DNA from 2 places in the Comamonas sp. NLF-1-9 genome. Region 2 is predicted to be linked to the other one. Evidence: riboswitches for the same ligand, from Rfam matches in the RefSeq annotation. Region 2 holds a riboswitch; the other holds the start of a gene.
The links. Region 2 has a riboswitch for manganese ahead of KUD94_RS13200 (TMEM165/GDT1 family protein). Riboswitches for the same ligand answer to the same signal wherever they lie in the genome.
Positions count from the first base shown of each region.

Region 1 (7,212 bases), 1.1 Mb from region 2:
CGCCCGAACCTGGGCGTCCCGCCATCGTCGCGCTTGCGCACATCGAGCCGCTTGCGGCGTCTCGCCCTTGTCGGGCTTTCATCGTTGCCTCGCTTCACTCGGCTGACGCCTCAGGCCCGGTTCGTTGATCCGGGCCTGCGCGCTGCGCTTACTGCGACACCAAATACCGAGTGCATGCAACGGGTGGGGTGTGGGTGGTCTTGCTGTCACCTTCACCGTATCACGGCGTTCTCGCAGTCAATGGCTGCGCGTGCAGGCGCGCTTGCGGCTGGCGGCCGTCTTCGATCTTTGATTATTTGCGCTGCGCTGGCCATGGTTCCGGGCAATTCCGCCCGAGCAACCGGAGCACGATATGTCGCAACTGTCCTTTTCCTCGTTCGATGCCATCGCTGATGGTGCGTGACGCACAGGGCCGCTACCTGCTGGCGACCACCGACCAGATCCTGGAGGTCGTGCGCCAGACTATCAAGCGCAAGTTGCAGTGAGGTGCGTCAGTTCACTTCGCCGGCGGCGGTCAAGGAGTATCTGTGCGCCAAGCTGGCCGGCTTCGCGCATGAGGTGTTCGCGGTGCTGTTCCTCGATTCGTAGTTGAGCCTGTCCTTGCGCTTGCCGTAGCGATCGACCGGATGCAGCGCCGGATTGCACGGCGCCTTCTCCTGTGCGTGAATCGGCTCTCAAGGAAATAATTTAAAAAACCACGACTTCATAACTGAAAGTTCGTTTTCTGCGAGCGCACTTGCCCTGCGCGCGGGGCTGAATTGCTCAGAGGCCCAGTTTGGCGCCCGCGCCCAGCAGGGTTGCAATGCCCAGCACCGCGAAGACGCCCGCGGCGATCGAATGCACCAGCTTCATTGGGATTTTGTTGGCCAGCTTATCGCCCACGAACACGGCGGGCACGTCCGCGATCAGCATGCCCAGGGTCGTGCCGATCACCACCAGCAGCGGCGTTGCGTAATGGGCGGCCATCGCGACGGTGGCAATCTGCGTCTTGTCGCCCATCTCGGCCAGGAAGAAAGTGATCAGCGTCGCCCCGAAGACGCCGAAACGCTTGGCGACTTGGGTTTCTTCCTCCTCGATCTTGTCTGGAATCAGCGTCCAGATCGCCATACCGATGAACGAAGCGCCCAGCACCCAGCGAAGAATCGCGGGACTCACGGCGCCAGTAATCCAGGCGCCCAGCGCACCCGCGAGACCATGGTTCACGATCGTCGCGGCCAGGATGCCAAGGATGATCGGCACGGGCTTCTTGAAGCGTGCGGCGAGGATGAAGGCGAGGAGTTGGGTCTTGTCGCCGATTTCTGCGAGGGCGACGACTCCGGTGGAGACGAGTAGCGATTCCATGTTGGTTCCCTGGCCGGGTACTGACGATTGACCACCACGCATCCCCGGCCAAGTCGGAGGCGTTGTGGTCAAAGGTCTTGCCGGGTTCGGAAACTGCTGACGCCATGACCTGCGGGTCAAGTGTGTTGACATCAGCCCCGCCAGGACGGCGGTTAGCTACTCCCCAATGACGCCGCGATTGTAATCCGGTGCGTTTTGATCTCTCGGCTTGATCTCTCGGCTGCGGCGGGTGCCTCGCCCATGTCTTAAGGGCATTGGTTTCAACCTATCCTCCTTCTTAATATAATATAGTCCACTAGTCTATAAATCACCTGTCGCTATGTCCCACACCTCCCGTGAGAAAGCCAAGCTGATCGCGCGTGTCCGCCGTATCAAGGGCCAGCTCGAAGGCATCGAGCGCGCCCTGGAGGCGGATGCGGCCTGTGTCGAGGTACTGCGCCAGATCGCTTCCGTCCGCGGCGCGGTCAGCGGTTTGACCGCCGAGGTGATGGAAGATCATCTGCGTGAACACGTCCTGGCACCGTCGAACGACCAGGAGCGCCACCAGGGCGGGGAGGAAATGATCGAAGTCATTCGGGCTTACATGAGATGAACTTGTCGCTCGCAGAGCGCCCCCATTCAGGAAATCATGCATGACCAACGCCACGACCGCTCCACTCGCCGAGTCCGCACACGACCATTTCTTCCTTGGCACTGACCACCAGCGCAATGAGCGCAAGGTGTGGCTGGTGATCGCGCTGACGGCCAGCATGATGCTGGTGGAAATCGTTGCCGGCACGATCTACGGCTCGATGGCGCTGGTAGCTGATGGCTGGCACATGTCCACTCATGCCGGCGCGATGCTGATCACCGCACTGGCCTACCGCTTCGCGCGCAAGCAGGTGGGCAATCCGCGCTTTACCTTCGGCACCGGCAAGCTTGGCGATCTGGCCGGCTTCGCCAGCGCGATCGTCCTGGCCTTGATCGCGTTGCTGATCGCCTGGGAGAGCCTGGTGCGGCTGACCCAGCCGATCCACATTGATTTCAACCAGGCGATCGCCGTGGCTGCCGTGGGCCTGATCATCAACCTGATCTGCGCTTGGCTGCTGAAAGACGACCATGCGCACCATGGTCATGATCACGGCCATCACCACCACCATGATCATGAGCACGGCCATGACCAAGGGCACGATGCTCATCATGCTGCGCATGGCCACAGCCGAGACAACAACTTGCGCGCCGCGTACATCCACGTCCTGGCCGATGCGCTGACCTCCGTGCTGGCCATCGTCGCGCTGCTGGTCGGCCGCAACTACGGCTGGCTGTGGGCCGATCCGGTCATGGGCGTGGTCGGCGCGCTGGTGATCGCTCGCTGGTCATGGGGGCTGATTCAGGATTCCGGTAGCGTGCTGCTTGATGCTGCGGCCGAAGGCGAGGAAGTGCGACAGGAGATCCGGGAAGCTACGGAGCCGACAGGGAGTCAGATCGCCGACCTGCATGTGTGGCAGGTCGGACCGGGGCATTTCGCGGCCATTGTTTCGCTGATCGCTCAGGAGCCCCAGGAACCTGCGTACTACAAGGCACTGCTCGCGCATATCCATGAGCTGTCGCATGTCACGGTCGAGGTGCAGCGGCAGGCCGCATGAGTATCGGCACGTCCCTGAAAACCTGGGCCAAGCGGATCAAGCGCGATGGCGTGACGCTGTGGTTTGCGGGCAAACATCCCGGCACCCCCTGGTACGCGAAGGCCCTCGGGGTCTTTGTGGTGGCCTATGCGCTGAGTCCTCTCGACTTGATCCCGGACTTCATTCCTGTGCTGGGCTACGTGGATGACATGCTGCTATTACCCGCGCTGATCTGGCTGGCCGTCAAACTATTGCCTCCAGACATCCTTGCGGCGTGCCGCAGCCAGGCAGACGCATGGATGCAAGCCAACGGTGCCAAGCCCAGGAGCCGGTTCGGGATAGGGCTCATCGTGTTGATATGGCTGGGCGTGGTCGCTGCAGGTTGGTGGGGACTCAAGCCGCACTTATAGGGTGTTGCGCAGCCGTGCCAGCGTGGGAAGCAAGGTCACGGCGAAGGCAATGGCCTCGTAGGCGCACGCGTGCTTGCGCCAGTTCCTCCAGCCAAAGGGTGTAGTCGGTGGTCCTGTCGAACAGGGCCTGGATGGTGCTTTGTTCGGCCATGTCGCATGGCCTGCACCTGCAGCAGCCAGATTTGCCCGCCTTCCTGCAGGGCGTCGTCGGCTAGGCCTGCAACTGCGCGGCCTGCTCCGTGTGCGCTGGCAACAAGTAGGCGCCGTCATGCAGGGCGGCACAGCCCGGCGCTTTGACGGCACGCCAGATTCGCATGCGGGGCGTGGCACTGGTGGATGGGAGGCTGACGATGAGGGCCAGCCAGGAATCGGAGAGGAGAGGCGCGGCAGCAGGCTTAAGGTGGCTGTCACGATTGCTGTAATGCTGTAGCTATCTCAACAAATTCTCTGCTGTGCGGCCTGGGCAATCTCAGGCAAAAAAATGCAATGGCACGTCCCCGGCCGATGAATCGGCCGGTCGCGCTCTCGTGCTGCGCATTGAGCCTCGCCATGCGAGTCTCGCCCCATTCGGGCTTCCATCGCTGACGCCTGCGGCCCGGCTGGTGCCGGGCCTGCGCGCTGCGTTCGCCGCAAAAACCGAGTCTGTGCAGTGGGCGGGGTGTAGGCGGTCTTGCTGTTTCCTTCACCGTATCACGGCGTTCTCGCCGTCAAGGGCTGCGCGCCAATGGCGCTTGCGTCCTGCCGGCCGTCTGCGACCCCTGACTGCTTGCGCTGCGCCGTGCCCCGGAAGGGCTGGGCAATTCCGCCCGGCAACCTTTCAGGAGTTCACCATGAACCACGCATTCATCACCGACGAGCAGCGCATCGTGCTGCTGGCCAACGGCCGCGAATCCTTGGAGAGCCCGGATTTCGATCCGGCGCCCGTGGTCAAGCTGTTCACGCCGGATGCCGGCGCGACCTGGCTGCTGACCGAGATTGATCCCGATGACCACGACCACGCTTTCGGGCTGTGCGACCTGGGACTGGGGATGCCGGAAATCGGCTGGGTCAGCTTGAGCGAGCTGGCGAGCGTGCGCGGCAGGCTGGGCCTGCCGATCGAGCGCGATCTTCACTTTCGCCCAGAGAAGCGCTTGAGCGCCTACGCGCACGATGCGCGGCTGGCCGGGCGGATCGTCGTCTGACCTCGCTCTTGGAGCGCCGCAAGGCGCTCCTTGCGCTTTCTCGATCATCACAGGAGATCAATGCCATGAGCAGCCATCACGACTACATCATCGAAATCACTGCGCAGCACGATGCGCTCAAGCCCTTTGCGCCGGAGAACGGCCAGCCGCTGCGCTTCAAGATCGGCGATGCGGTGATCTACACCAACGAATACGGAGTGCAGTTCCATCGCCGCATCACAAGGTTCTACCGGCCCATCGGGCTTTCGGGTCACTACGCGCGTGGAGCGCGCTATCTGCTGAACTCGACTTCGCCGTGGGTGCCGGTTGCGCAATCCTGCCTGCGGCCTGAAGACTCGGCCTGATGCCTTCGCGCCCCTTCCGGGGCGCTGCACGCTTCGCTTGCCTCCAGGGGAAAGCCCTGCGGGCTATCCCCGCCGCGCAAGGCTTGGCGCCCCTGAACACCGCCGACCCGGGTGCGCCGGATCGGTCAGACAGCATCCGCAGCAGATCCACGATGCCTTGCGTGCGCTCGTCCTGACCCTGTTATCCATTCGGATTTGAAGTCTGGGCGTCCCCGGCCACCTGGGAGATGGCCGGTCGCGCTGTCGTGCTGCGCATCGAGCCGCCTGCGGCGTCTCGCCCCTGCTGGGCTTCCATCGTTCCCTCGCTCCGCTCGGCTGACGCCTCCGGCCCGGCTTCCAGCTTCGGGCCTGCGCGCTTCGCTTGCCGTGCGGTCGGCGGGAAGGTGCCTGTTGCCTTGTCCAGCCGTCTTCCCTGACTTCATCACCTTGTCCGCGACTGTAGCCCGCTCCCGTGTGCCATCAAGGCGCGCAGGGCCGTGTCCTCGGCTGCGCCTGCGGGCCGCACCAACCCTGCGCTTTCCTCCTTGACGGCCCCGTCCGCGCGCTCCTGACCGTCGCGGGCGATGAACTCAGGAAAGACGGTGGCAACAGGGCCAACCGGGTTCTTCGTGCCGACCGCACCGAACAGCCGAAAGGCTGGGCTCCGAATCTAGGAATCCGGTGTGCGCTTTCTTCAACAGCCAAGTCAGGAGAACGACATGCTTGCAACCCGTTTCGCTTCCCACTCCCCCGCGCTGCGCAGCGACTACCCGCTGTCCGATGACCAGATTCACCGTGTAGCGCCGTCCATCTTCGCGGATGCCCCGCATGAGAGCCGTTCGCAGCGGTACGCCTATATCCCTACGGCAGCGGTGTTGACCGAGCTTCGCAAGGAAGGGTTTCAGCCTTTCATGGTGACGCAAACCCGCGTGCGCGATGAAGGCAAGCGCGAGCACACGAAACACATGCTGCGCCTGCGCCATGCCAGCCAGATCAACGGCGCGGAAGCCAATGAAATCATCCTGCTGAACTCGCACGATGGCACGAGCAGCTATCAGATGCTGGCCGGAATGTTCCGCTTCGTGTGCAGCAATGGCCTTGTCTGCGGTGACACCGTGGCGGACGTGCGCGTACCCCATAAGGGCGACGTGGCGGGCCAAGTTATCGAAGGCGCGTTCGAGGTGCTGCGCGGTTTCGACCGCGTGAAGGAATCCCGCGACCTGATGCGCGGCATCACCTTGGACGATGGCGAGGCCGAAGTCTTCGCACGCGCCGCGCTGGCCCTCAAATACGACCCCACCGACAATAAGCCCGCGCCCATCACCGAATCGCAAATCCTGATGCCGCGCCGGTTCGACGACCGCCGCCCGGACTTGTGGAGCGTGTTCAACCGCACCCAAGAAAACCTGACCAAAGGCGGATTGCATGGCCGCAGCGCCAACGGACGCCGCCAGCAGACCCGCCCGATACAGGGCATTGATTCCGATGTGCGCCTCAATCGCGCCTTGTGGATGCTGGCCGATGGCCTGCGCCAGTTGAAAGCCTGACCCGTCCCCCGCAGGAGGGGCGGTTTCCCCTCCATTCCTTGTTTCACTCGATTGGAGAACCACCATGAACGCCATCACCTACACCGAAGCCCGCGCCGTCAATGCCGCCGCCGCTATCCCGCTGGAAGCCGCCGACCCGACCAAGAACTTGATTCTGGTTCCACTGTCGCGGCTGGTGCTGCGCCCCACGGGCCGCAACGTGCGCAAGACCCCGCGCATGTCCATCCCTGAACTGGCCGCGAGCATTCAGCGCGTGGGCCTGCTGCAAAACCTGATCGTGATTGCATCCGCCGATGGTGAGCACTACGAAGTCGTGGCCGGTGGCCGCAGGCTGGCCGCGTTGAAGCTGCTGGCGAAAAAGCACCGCATCGCCAAGGATTGGGAGGTGCCTTGCTTGCAGGTAGCCGATGGCACGGCCCGCACGGCCAGCCTCACCGAGAACGTGCAGCGCGAAGCCATGCACCCGGCAGACCAGTTTGAAGCCTTCGCCGCGCTGGTGGCCGAAGGCCGACCCATCGAGGACATTGCGGCGGATTTCAGCGTCACGCCGCTGGTGGTGCAGCGCCGCTTGAAGCTGGCGAATGTCTCGCCGCGCCTCATGGCCGACTACCGGGCCGATGCCGTCACGCTCGATCAGTTGATGGCGCTTTCCATCACCGATGACCACGCGGCGCAGGAAAGCGCCTTCTACGATGCGCCAACGTGGCAGCGCCAGCCGTCCGCGCTGCGCGACCGCCTCACCGAGCGCGAAATCGACGCCTACCGGCATCCGCTGGTGCGCTTCGTCGGGCTGGGCGCCTACGAAG
Region 1 covers NZ_CP078069.1:813,587-820,798, reverse strand. The annotation lists partial or broken gene KUD94_RS04025 (DNA repair protein RadC) at 353-585, shown strand; gene KUD94_RS04020 (TMEM165/GDT1 family protein) at 763-1,341, opposite strand; yybP-ykoY riboswitch at 1,345-1,522, opposite strand; gene KUD94_RS04015 (metal/formaldehyde-sensitive transcriptional repressor) at 1,661-1,933, shown strand; gene dmeF (CDF family Co(II)/Ni(II) efflux transporter DmeF) at 1,974-2,966, shown strand; gene KUD94_RS04005 (YkvA family protein) at 2,963-3,355, shown strand; partial or broken gene KUD94_RS14665 (Chromate resistance protein ChrB) at 3,414-3,716, opposite strand; gene KUD94_RS04000 (DUF2958 domain-containing protein) at 4,186-4,536, shown strand; gene KUD94_RS03995 (hypothetical protein) at 4,602-4,880, shown strand; gene KUD94_RS03990 (DUF932 domain-containing protein) at 5,579-6,406, shown strand; gene KUD94_RS03985 (ParB/RepB/Spo0J family partition protein) at 6,471-7,212, shown strand, end outside.
Region 1: linked by a shared signal. The riboswitch ahead of KUD94_RS04020 (TMEM165/GDT1 family protein) and the one ahead of KUD94_RS13200 (TMEM165/GDT1 family protein) in region 2 are both predicted to bind manganese.

Region 2 (7,212 bases):
CGTCGAGCGCGCCGGCGCGCTCGATGCGCTCGATCGCCCGCACGATCACCGCCGTCTGCAGTGCAGACCGCGATGGTACGTCGCCAGCGGGGTGCGGGGGGCGGCTGTCCATGGTTGGCGCCGATTATCGGCAGAGCGCGCCCGGCGCCGCCGCTCTGGTACAAAGCACGCTCGCATGCTTGCAGCCGTTCTTCGCATGTTCCCTTGCCTCTCGCGCCTGGCGCGCCAGCTTGCGCTGTGCGCCCTGCCATGCCTGCCGCTGGCCACCTGGGCCGCGCCCGCCTGCCGCACGCCGGCGCAGGCCAGCGCCGATGCGCCGCAGCCCTGGCTCGCGGCAAGCGGGCAAAGCAGTGCGGACGGCAGGCGCCACTATGCGTTGAGCCAGTCTGGCCACATCCTGGCGCTGGACGGCTGCACGCTGCAGCTGCTGGCGCAGCAGAGCGAGGGCGGGGCTTGGGAGCAGCTTGCCCTGTCCTCGGACGGACGCTGGCTGCTGGCCGCCAGCAGTCGGCGCGCCGAGTTGCAGGTCTACGACACCGAGCTGCAAGCCATCAAGCGCCTGCCGGTGCAGCGGCTCGACGGCCGTCAGCCCTCGGGCGTGCTGCAGTTGCTGGACATGCCGGCGCGGCGCAGCTTCATCGTCGCCTTCACCGAGCTTGCGGAGCTCTGGGAGCTGTCCTACGACCCCCGGGCCGAGCCAGTCTTCGACGGCCTGGTGCACGACTACCGCATGGGCGAAGGCCTGGCCCAGCCCGGCCTGCTGCACCCGCGCCGCACCCCGCTGAGCAGCCCCGCGACCGCGCTGCGCCTGGCGGGCGACTGCTGCCGCGTGCTGGTGCGCCCCGCGCAGGACGCAGCCGTCTGGGACGTGATCCACCTGGACGTGCGCCGCAAGGTGAGCGAACGAGCGGCGCCGGCCGACTGACAGGGCCTTGCCAGCCATGCCAGGACAGTGCGGCTTCGCCCGGGGCTGCGCTGCGCTGCAAGCCCGCTTCAAAGCCCCCAGCCCGCGCCCACGCCCAGCAGCGTTGCCACGCCCAGTGCGGCAAACACCGCCGCCGCAAGGCCGTGCACCAGCTTCATCGGGATCTTGCCGGCCAGCTTGTCGCCCAGGAATACCGCGGGCACATCGGCGATCAGCATGCCCAGCGTCGTGCCCAGCACCACCAGCAGCGGCAGCCCGTAGTGCGCGGCCATGGCCACGGTGGCAATCTGCGTCTTGTCGCCCATTTCGGCCAGGAAGAAGGTGACGAGCGTGGCGCCGAACACCCCGAGGCGCTGCGCGACCGCGGCCTCTTCATCGTCCATCTTGTCGGGCACCAGGGTCCAGAGTGCCATCGCAAGAAAGGACAGGCCCAGCACCCAGCGCAACACGCCGGGGTCCACCGTGGCGGTGATCCAGGCGCCCAGCGCGCCGGCCAGACCGTGGTTGATCAGCGTGGCCGCGAGGATGCCCGCAATGATGGGCAGAGGCTTCTTGAAACGCGCGGCCAGAATGAAGGCGAGCAACTGGGTCTTGTCGCCGATTTCAGCCAGCGCCACCACCCCGGTGGAGACGAGGAAAGCTTCCATGCACATTCCCGGGCCGGATCAAGGACGATTGACCGCCGCGCACCTCCGGCCAGGGTGGATGCGCGGCAGTCAAAGGTCTTGCCAGGTGACGCACCGCTGACGCCATGACCTGCGGGCCAAGGATGTTGACGTCAACCACTTTCCCCAAGGGCAGCGCGGCTACTCCCCAATGACCGCGCGAGTGTAACCTCGGCCCTCGCCGGCCCGGTTCGGTCGCTGCACCCCCACAAAACCATCATGCCCACCCCTGCCCGTCTCACCCGACAAAGCCTGGCCGCCGCTCAGGCGCAGTTGCGCCGCGCCTGCCCGGTGATGGACGCGCTGATCGGGCGCTTCGGCGCATGCACGCTGGCCGAGCGCGAGCTCGCGCCCTTCGAATCCCTGGCGGGCGCGATCATCGGCCAGCAGTTGTCGGCGCAGGCGGCGGCGACCATCCGGCGGCGAGTGCACGCGCTGCTGCCCGCGTTCAGCGCCGAGCAGTTTCTTGCCGCCTCGCCGCAAGAGCTGCGCGCGGCCGGCCTGTCCGCGCCCAAGCTGCGCTACCTCACCGAGCTCGCCCGGCGGGTGGCCGACTCAAGCCTCGATCTGCAGGCGCTGCGCCGGGCGCCGGACGCCGAGGCCATCGCCACCCTGGTGGCACTGCCGGGCATAGGCCAGTGGACCGCGCAGATGTTCCTGATCTTCTGCCTGCGCCGCCCCGACGTGCTCGCCCTGGGCGACGCCGGCCTGCTGCGCGCGGTGCGCCAGTTGTTCGGACCGGACGCCGAACTGGCGCAGGCGGCACAGGCCTGGAAGCCTTACCGCTCGGTCGCCTCGTGGTATTTGTGGCGCAGTCTGGATACGGAATGAGGCGGCGCGCGGTGATGGCGGGCCATTCTTCAGCGGGAATAGCCATTTCCACGCGCTGGCGCTGACATGAATGCGCCTGCGTGCAAACAGCCTCACCAGAAAATCATTCGGCACCGCCAAAAGCGCGACAAACACGCGCCCGAATATCGCCGAGTCAAACGTGGCATTTTTTGTACCTTCGCGCGTGAATCGCAAATGGCGCGAAAATAACTTGACCATTGCGCTGATGTATTTTTCGCAACGGCGGTATTGAAAAATTCACCGGCCTATGGTCATTGACCTGCGGCGCGGGGTGCAAGCGCATTCAAGATTCTGTCTGTTGCCTGCCGCGGATTCCACAGCTCCCATTCACGCGCAATATTTCTTCGCGCCGCAAAACTGCCCCATGGGGCACGGCAATTGCCCGCACCCACATGGTTTGGCAAGCAATGCGATTTCGTTCACAAGGAGGACGGCGCGATGTGGTTTTTCAAGCAGGCGCGCGACTACTACGGCAATGCGCCCCTTTCCCAGCAATTGGCGTGGCAGGTGGGAGTGGCGCTCCTGTTTCTGGTATTGGCATTCATCGGCTATCACCTGCTGCGCCGCGCGCTGCGCCGGCCGCACTACGCCGCCCAGGGGGCGCTGCCGCCCGCCGAGGCAAACTCCTTCGTGCGCTTCAAGCTGGGCGGGCGCGCCTACCACTGGGGCATTTTTCTCATCATCGTCTTGCTCCTGCTCTCGGGGGCCACGTTTTTCTTCCCTGGCGCGCTGTTCGCCATCCGCGACACGCTCGGCGTCTCCTGGCTGACCGTGCACGTGGTGCTCGGCTGGCTGTTCATCGTGTTCGTGGCGCTGCACATCCTGTTCGCGATCTTTGACACCGGCTTGCACCACATGCTGTTTCACCGCGGCGACGGCGAAGACTTCCGCCAGCGCGTGCGCTTTTACCTCGGGGCCGACGCCGCCCTGCCCAAGCACGGCAAGTTCAACGTGTTCCAGAAGCTCTACCACCTGTTCCTGATCCTCACGGCGGCGGTGATGATCGTGACCGGCATCGTCATGTTCCTCAGCTCGGAGCTCTTCACCACCTTCTCGGGCGACACCATGCGCCTGCAGCGGCTGTTTCACGACAGCTTTGCCTTCCTCCTTCTCGCGGCCATCTGCGGCCATGTCTACATGCGGCTGCTGGGCGCGCGGCGCGCCAAGCTGCGCTCCATGGTCACCGGGACGATGCCGCGCCAGGCGTTTGTGCGCGAACACGACTGGAGGAAGTGGAAGCCCTGAACCAGGCCGGGCAGGCCTGCGATTGCGGCAAGGCATTGGGATATTCATGATGGTTGATCAGCTACACCACGACACGGACGAGTCCGATTCGCAAGAACGGCTTGCAAGCCCTTCACGGCGCCACTTCTTCCAGGGTGCGGCCGGCGGCGCGCTGGGCATCGCCGGCCTTGTGGGCGCGGGCAAGATGGCCGCGCTGAACGCAGAGCGCCAGCGCCTCGAACAACAGCAACTGCTGAGTGTCGGCGCGCCCGGGGCCCAGAGCGCGCTTGAGCTCAATCTCAATGGCCAGAGCGTGCATCTGAACCTTGCGGGCCAGCGCAGTCTGCTGCTCGCGCTGCGCGAAGACCTTGGGCTCACGGGCACCAAGAAGGGCTGCAACCTGGGTCAATGCGGCGCGTGCACCGTGCTGCTCGACGGCGAGCCGGTCTATTCCTGCCTGATGCTGGCCCATGACGCGGCCGGCCACGAGATCACCACCATCGAGGGGCTGGAGAAGAACGGACAGCTCAGCCCGGTACAGCAGGGCTTTGTGGACCACATGGGCAGCCAGTGCGGCATGTGCTCATCGGCCATGATCATGGCGGGCACGGCGCTGCTGAACAAGAATCCGGCGCCCACGCCCGATGAGGTACGGTTTGCCATCTCCGGCGTGCTGTGCCGCTGCGGGAACTACCCGCACGAGGTGCAGGCCATCTTGTCCGCCGCCAGCAAGGGGCTGGCCAGCGAAGCGCCCGAATTCATTCCGCTGAAGGCGGGGCTTGCACTACCCATGCACGAGTCGATCGAATCGGCGCCGGGCAGCCTGCACGGCGCGCCCGACGCGGCACAGTTCAGGCATCTGGGCCAACGCGGTCCGGCGCTGGACGCCTATGCCAAGGCGACGGGGCGGGCGATGTACGCGGGCGATTTCGGTTTTCATCCCAGCGACCCCTTCCAGAAGCCGCTCTATGCCAAGGTGCTGCGCAGCCCTACGCCGCATGCGCTGGCGCTGTCGGTCGATGACAGTCAGGCGCGCCAGCTCGCCGGTTACCGCGGCATGATCACCTGGAAGGACGTGCCGCAGATCGACAACGACCGCCACTTCCTGAACCAGCACGCGCGCTATCCGGGCGACGCGGTCGCCGCCGTCGCCGCGGAAGACGAATACACCGCCGAGGAGGCGCTGCGGCGCATCCGTGTCCGCTGGAAGCTGCTGCCGCTGTACCTGGACCCCGAAGAGAATCTGCGCTCGGGCAACGACGCGCTGCACCCGGGCGGGCCGGTGTCGGGCCTGGGCGGACCGCAGAAGGCCGACCAGCCGACGTTTGAATCCGACGGCTACACCGACGGTGATCTCGCACAGGGGTTCGCTGCGGCCGAGCACACCATCACCGGCCACTACGTCGTGGGGCAGCAATGCCACATGCCGATAGAGCCGCACTGCTGCACCGCCCTCTGGAAGGGCGAACACCTTACTTTGTGGGATTCCCAGCAGAGCGTGTTCAATGCGCAGGAGCAGATCTCGCGCGCGCTGAAGATCCCGCCGGAGAAGCTGCGCATCGTCTGCGAGAACATCGGCGGCGGCTTTGGCGGCAAGTGCACCGACACCCTGGGCAAGCCGCTGTACCAGGCGATTGCGGCCACGCTTGCCCGCAAGGTGGGCGGCGGTCGTCCGGTGCGCATCGAATACACCAACAACGAGCTGACCTATGCCGAGGACACGGGCGACGGCGCGGTCTTCGACCTCAAGACCGGCGTGAAGGACGGCAAGCTCACCGCGCTGGAATGCAGCGCCATCATGGCCGCTGGCGGTTACGCGTCCGCCGGCGCGCCGGAGTTGCAGTCGGCCTTCGAACTCATGTTTGACGCCGTCTCCGTCCCCGCCGCGCACTACAAGGGCTCGGCAGTGTTCACCACCACGCCGGTTGCGGGCGAATTCCGCGGCTTTGGCGGACCGCAGGGCGCGTTTGTCCTGGGCGTGCACCTGGACAAGGCGGCGCAGGCAAGCGGCATGGATCCGGTGGACTTTCTGTTGAACAACATCAAGCGCCCGGGGCAGAAGTGGATGCAGCAGGGCGTGGTCAGCAAGGCGGGCAAGTTCGACGCCGAATCCTGCCTGCGTCGCGGCGCCGCATCCATAGGATGGGACAAGCGCAGTGCGCCGGACGGGAAAACCGGCCGCATGCGCCGCGGCCTGGGCATGTACGGCAGCATCCAGCACTCGGGCCGCCAGCCCAGCGACGGCTTGATCTGGCTGGACCCCAACGGTCATGTGCACCTGCCCATAGGCACGGGCAACATGGGGCAATCGGCGCATACCGGAATTGCCGCCATTGTTGCCCAGGCGCTGGATATCCCGCGCGAGCAACTCGACGTGAGCTGGGGCGACAGCCACCGTGATGCCTGGGTGTTCGTGACGGACGCCTCGCGCAGCTGCTACTGCGACGGCAAGGCGGGCTACAACGCCGCGCAGGACCTGATCCGCCAGCTCAAGCTGCAGGTGGCAAGCGAGCACCAGGTGCAGCCCGAGGTGCTGCAAGTCCACGAGGGCCACGTCACCGGGCCGGGCGGCATCGACGAGGACTTTCGCGCCATTGCGCGTCGCAGCGCCCCGCGCACCGACTTCACGCCCTACTTTGATCCGGAGCAGGACGTGCATCCCAATCTCGACGTGGGAACGGGCAAGGTGGACGAGCACCCGCCCATGAAGCTCAATCCGCGCACCGAGCAACGCGCGCGCGAACTGGTCGCCAAAGGCGGTGTGGTCGGCGTGGGGCGCTATATTTTTGACCCCAGAGCGGCCGCCTGGGGAGCCACCTTCGCCGATGTCGAAGTGGACATGGCCACCGCCCGCGTGCGGGTGCTCAGGCTGGTCATCGCCAGCGACATTGGCCGCGTGCTCTACCTCACCGGCGCCGAAGGCCAGGCCTATGGCGGCGGCATCATGAGCCTGGGCTACGGCATGACCGAGGGGCTGATCCTCGATCCGAACACCGGCATACCGGTGAACCCCGAATACCTTGGGCTGATGCCTCTGACTTCGCTCGACTACCCCGCGATCGATCCGATCTTCGTGCAATCGGCGCTGGACGAGTCGGGCGCCTACGGCGTCAAGGGTTTTGGCGAGAACACCATGTTCGGCAGCGCGCCCGCCGTCGCCAACGCCATCTACAACGCCAGCGGCGTGCGGGTGGATGAAATCCCCATCCACCGCGAACGCCTGTACGAGCTGTTCAGGAACGCGGGCCGCCTGGTTGCGGCCTGAGGAAGCGCGCCATGCCCCATATCGCAATCAACGAAGCCGCACCCTTCCAGCTGCATTCACCCGGGACGCTGGACGAAGCGCTGCAGCTGGCGCAGCAGTACCAGGGCAATTGCTCCTACCTGGCCGGAGGCTGCGACCTCATGGACATGAAAAAGCGCCAATGGAACAACACCGCGCACGTCATCGACCTCAAGCGCATCGACGCGCTCAAGGGCGTGCGCCGCAGCGGCGAGCGCCTTGTCGTGGGCGCGCTTGCCAAGCTCTCCGAGCTGCAAAACGGC
Region 2 covers NZ_CP078069.1:2,735,821-2,743,032, reverse strand. The annotation lists gene KUD94_RS13210 (DUF2868 domain-containing protein) at 1-112, opposite strand, end outside; gene KUD94_RS13205 (cytochrome D1 domain-containing protein) at 197-925, shown strand; gene KUD94_RS13200 (TMEM165/GDT1 family protein) at 994-1,572, opposite strand; yybP-ykoY riboswitch at 1,581-1,752, opposite strand; gene KUD94_RS13195 (DNA-3-methyladenine glycosylase) at 1,810-2,421, shown strand; gene KUD94_RS13190 (hypothetical protein) at 2,492-2,674, shown strand; gene KUD94_RS13185 (cytochrome b/b6 domain-containing protein) at 2,881-3,687, shown strand; gene KUD94_RS13180 (molybdopterin-dependent oxidoreductase) at 3,734-6,931, shown strand; gene KUD94_RS13175 (xanthine dehydrogenase family protein subunit M) at 6,943-7,212, shown strand, end outside.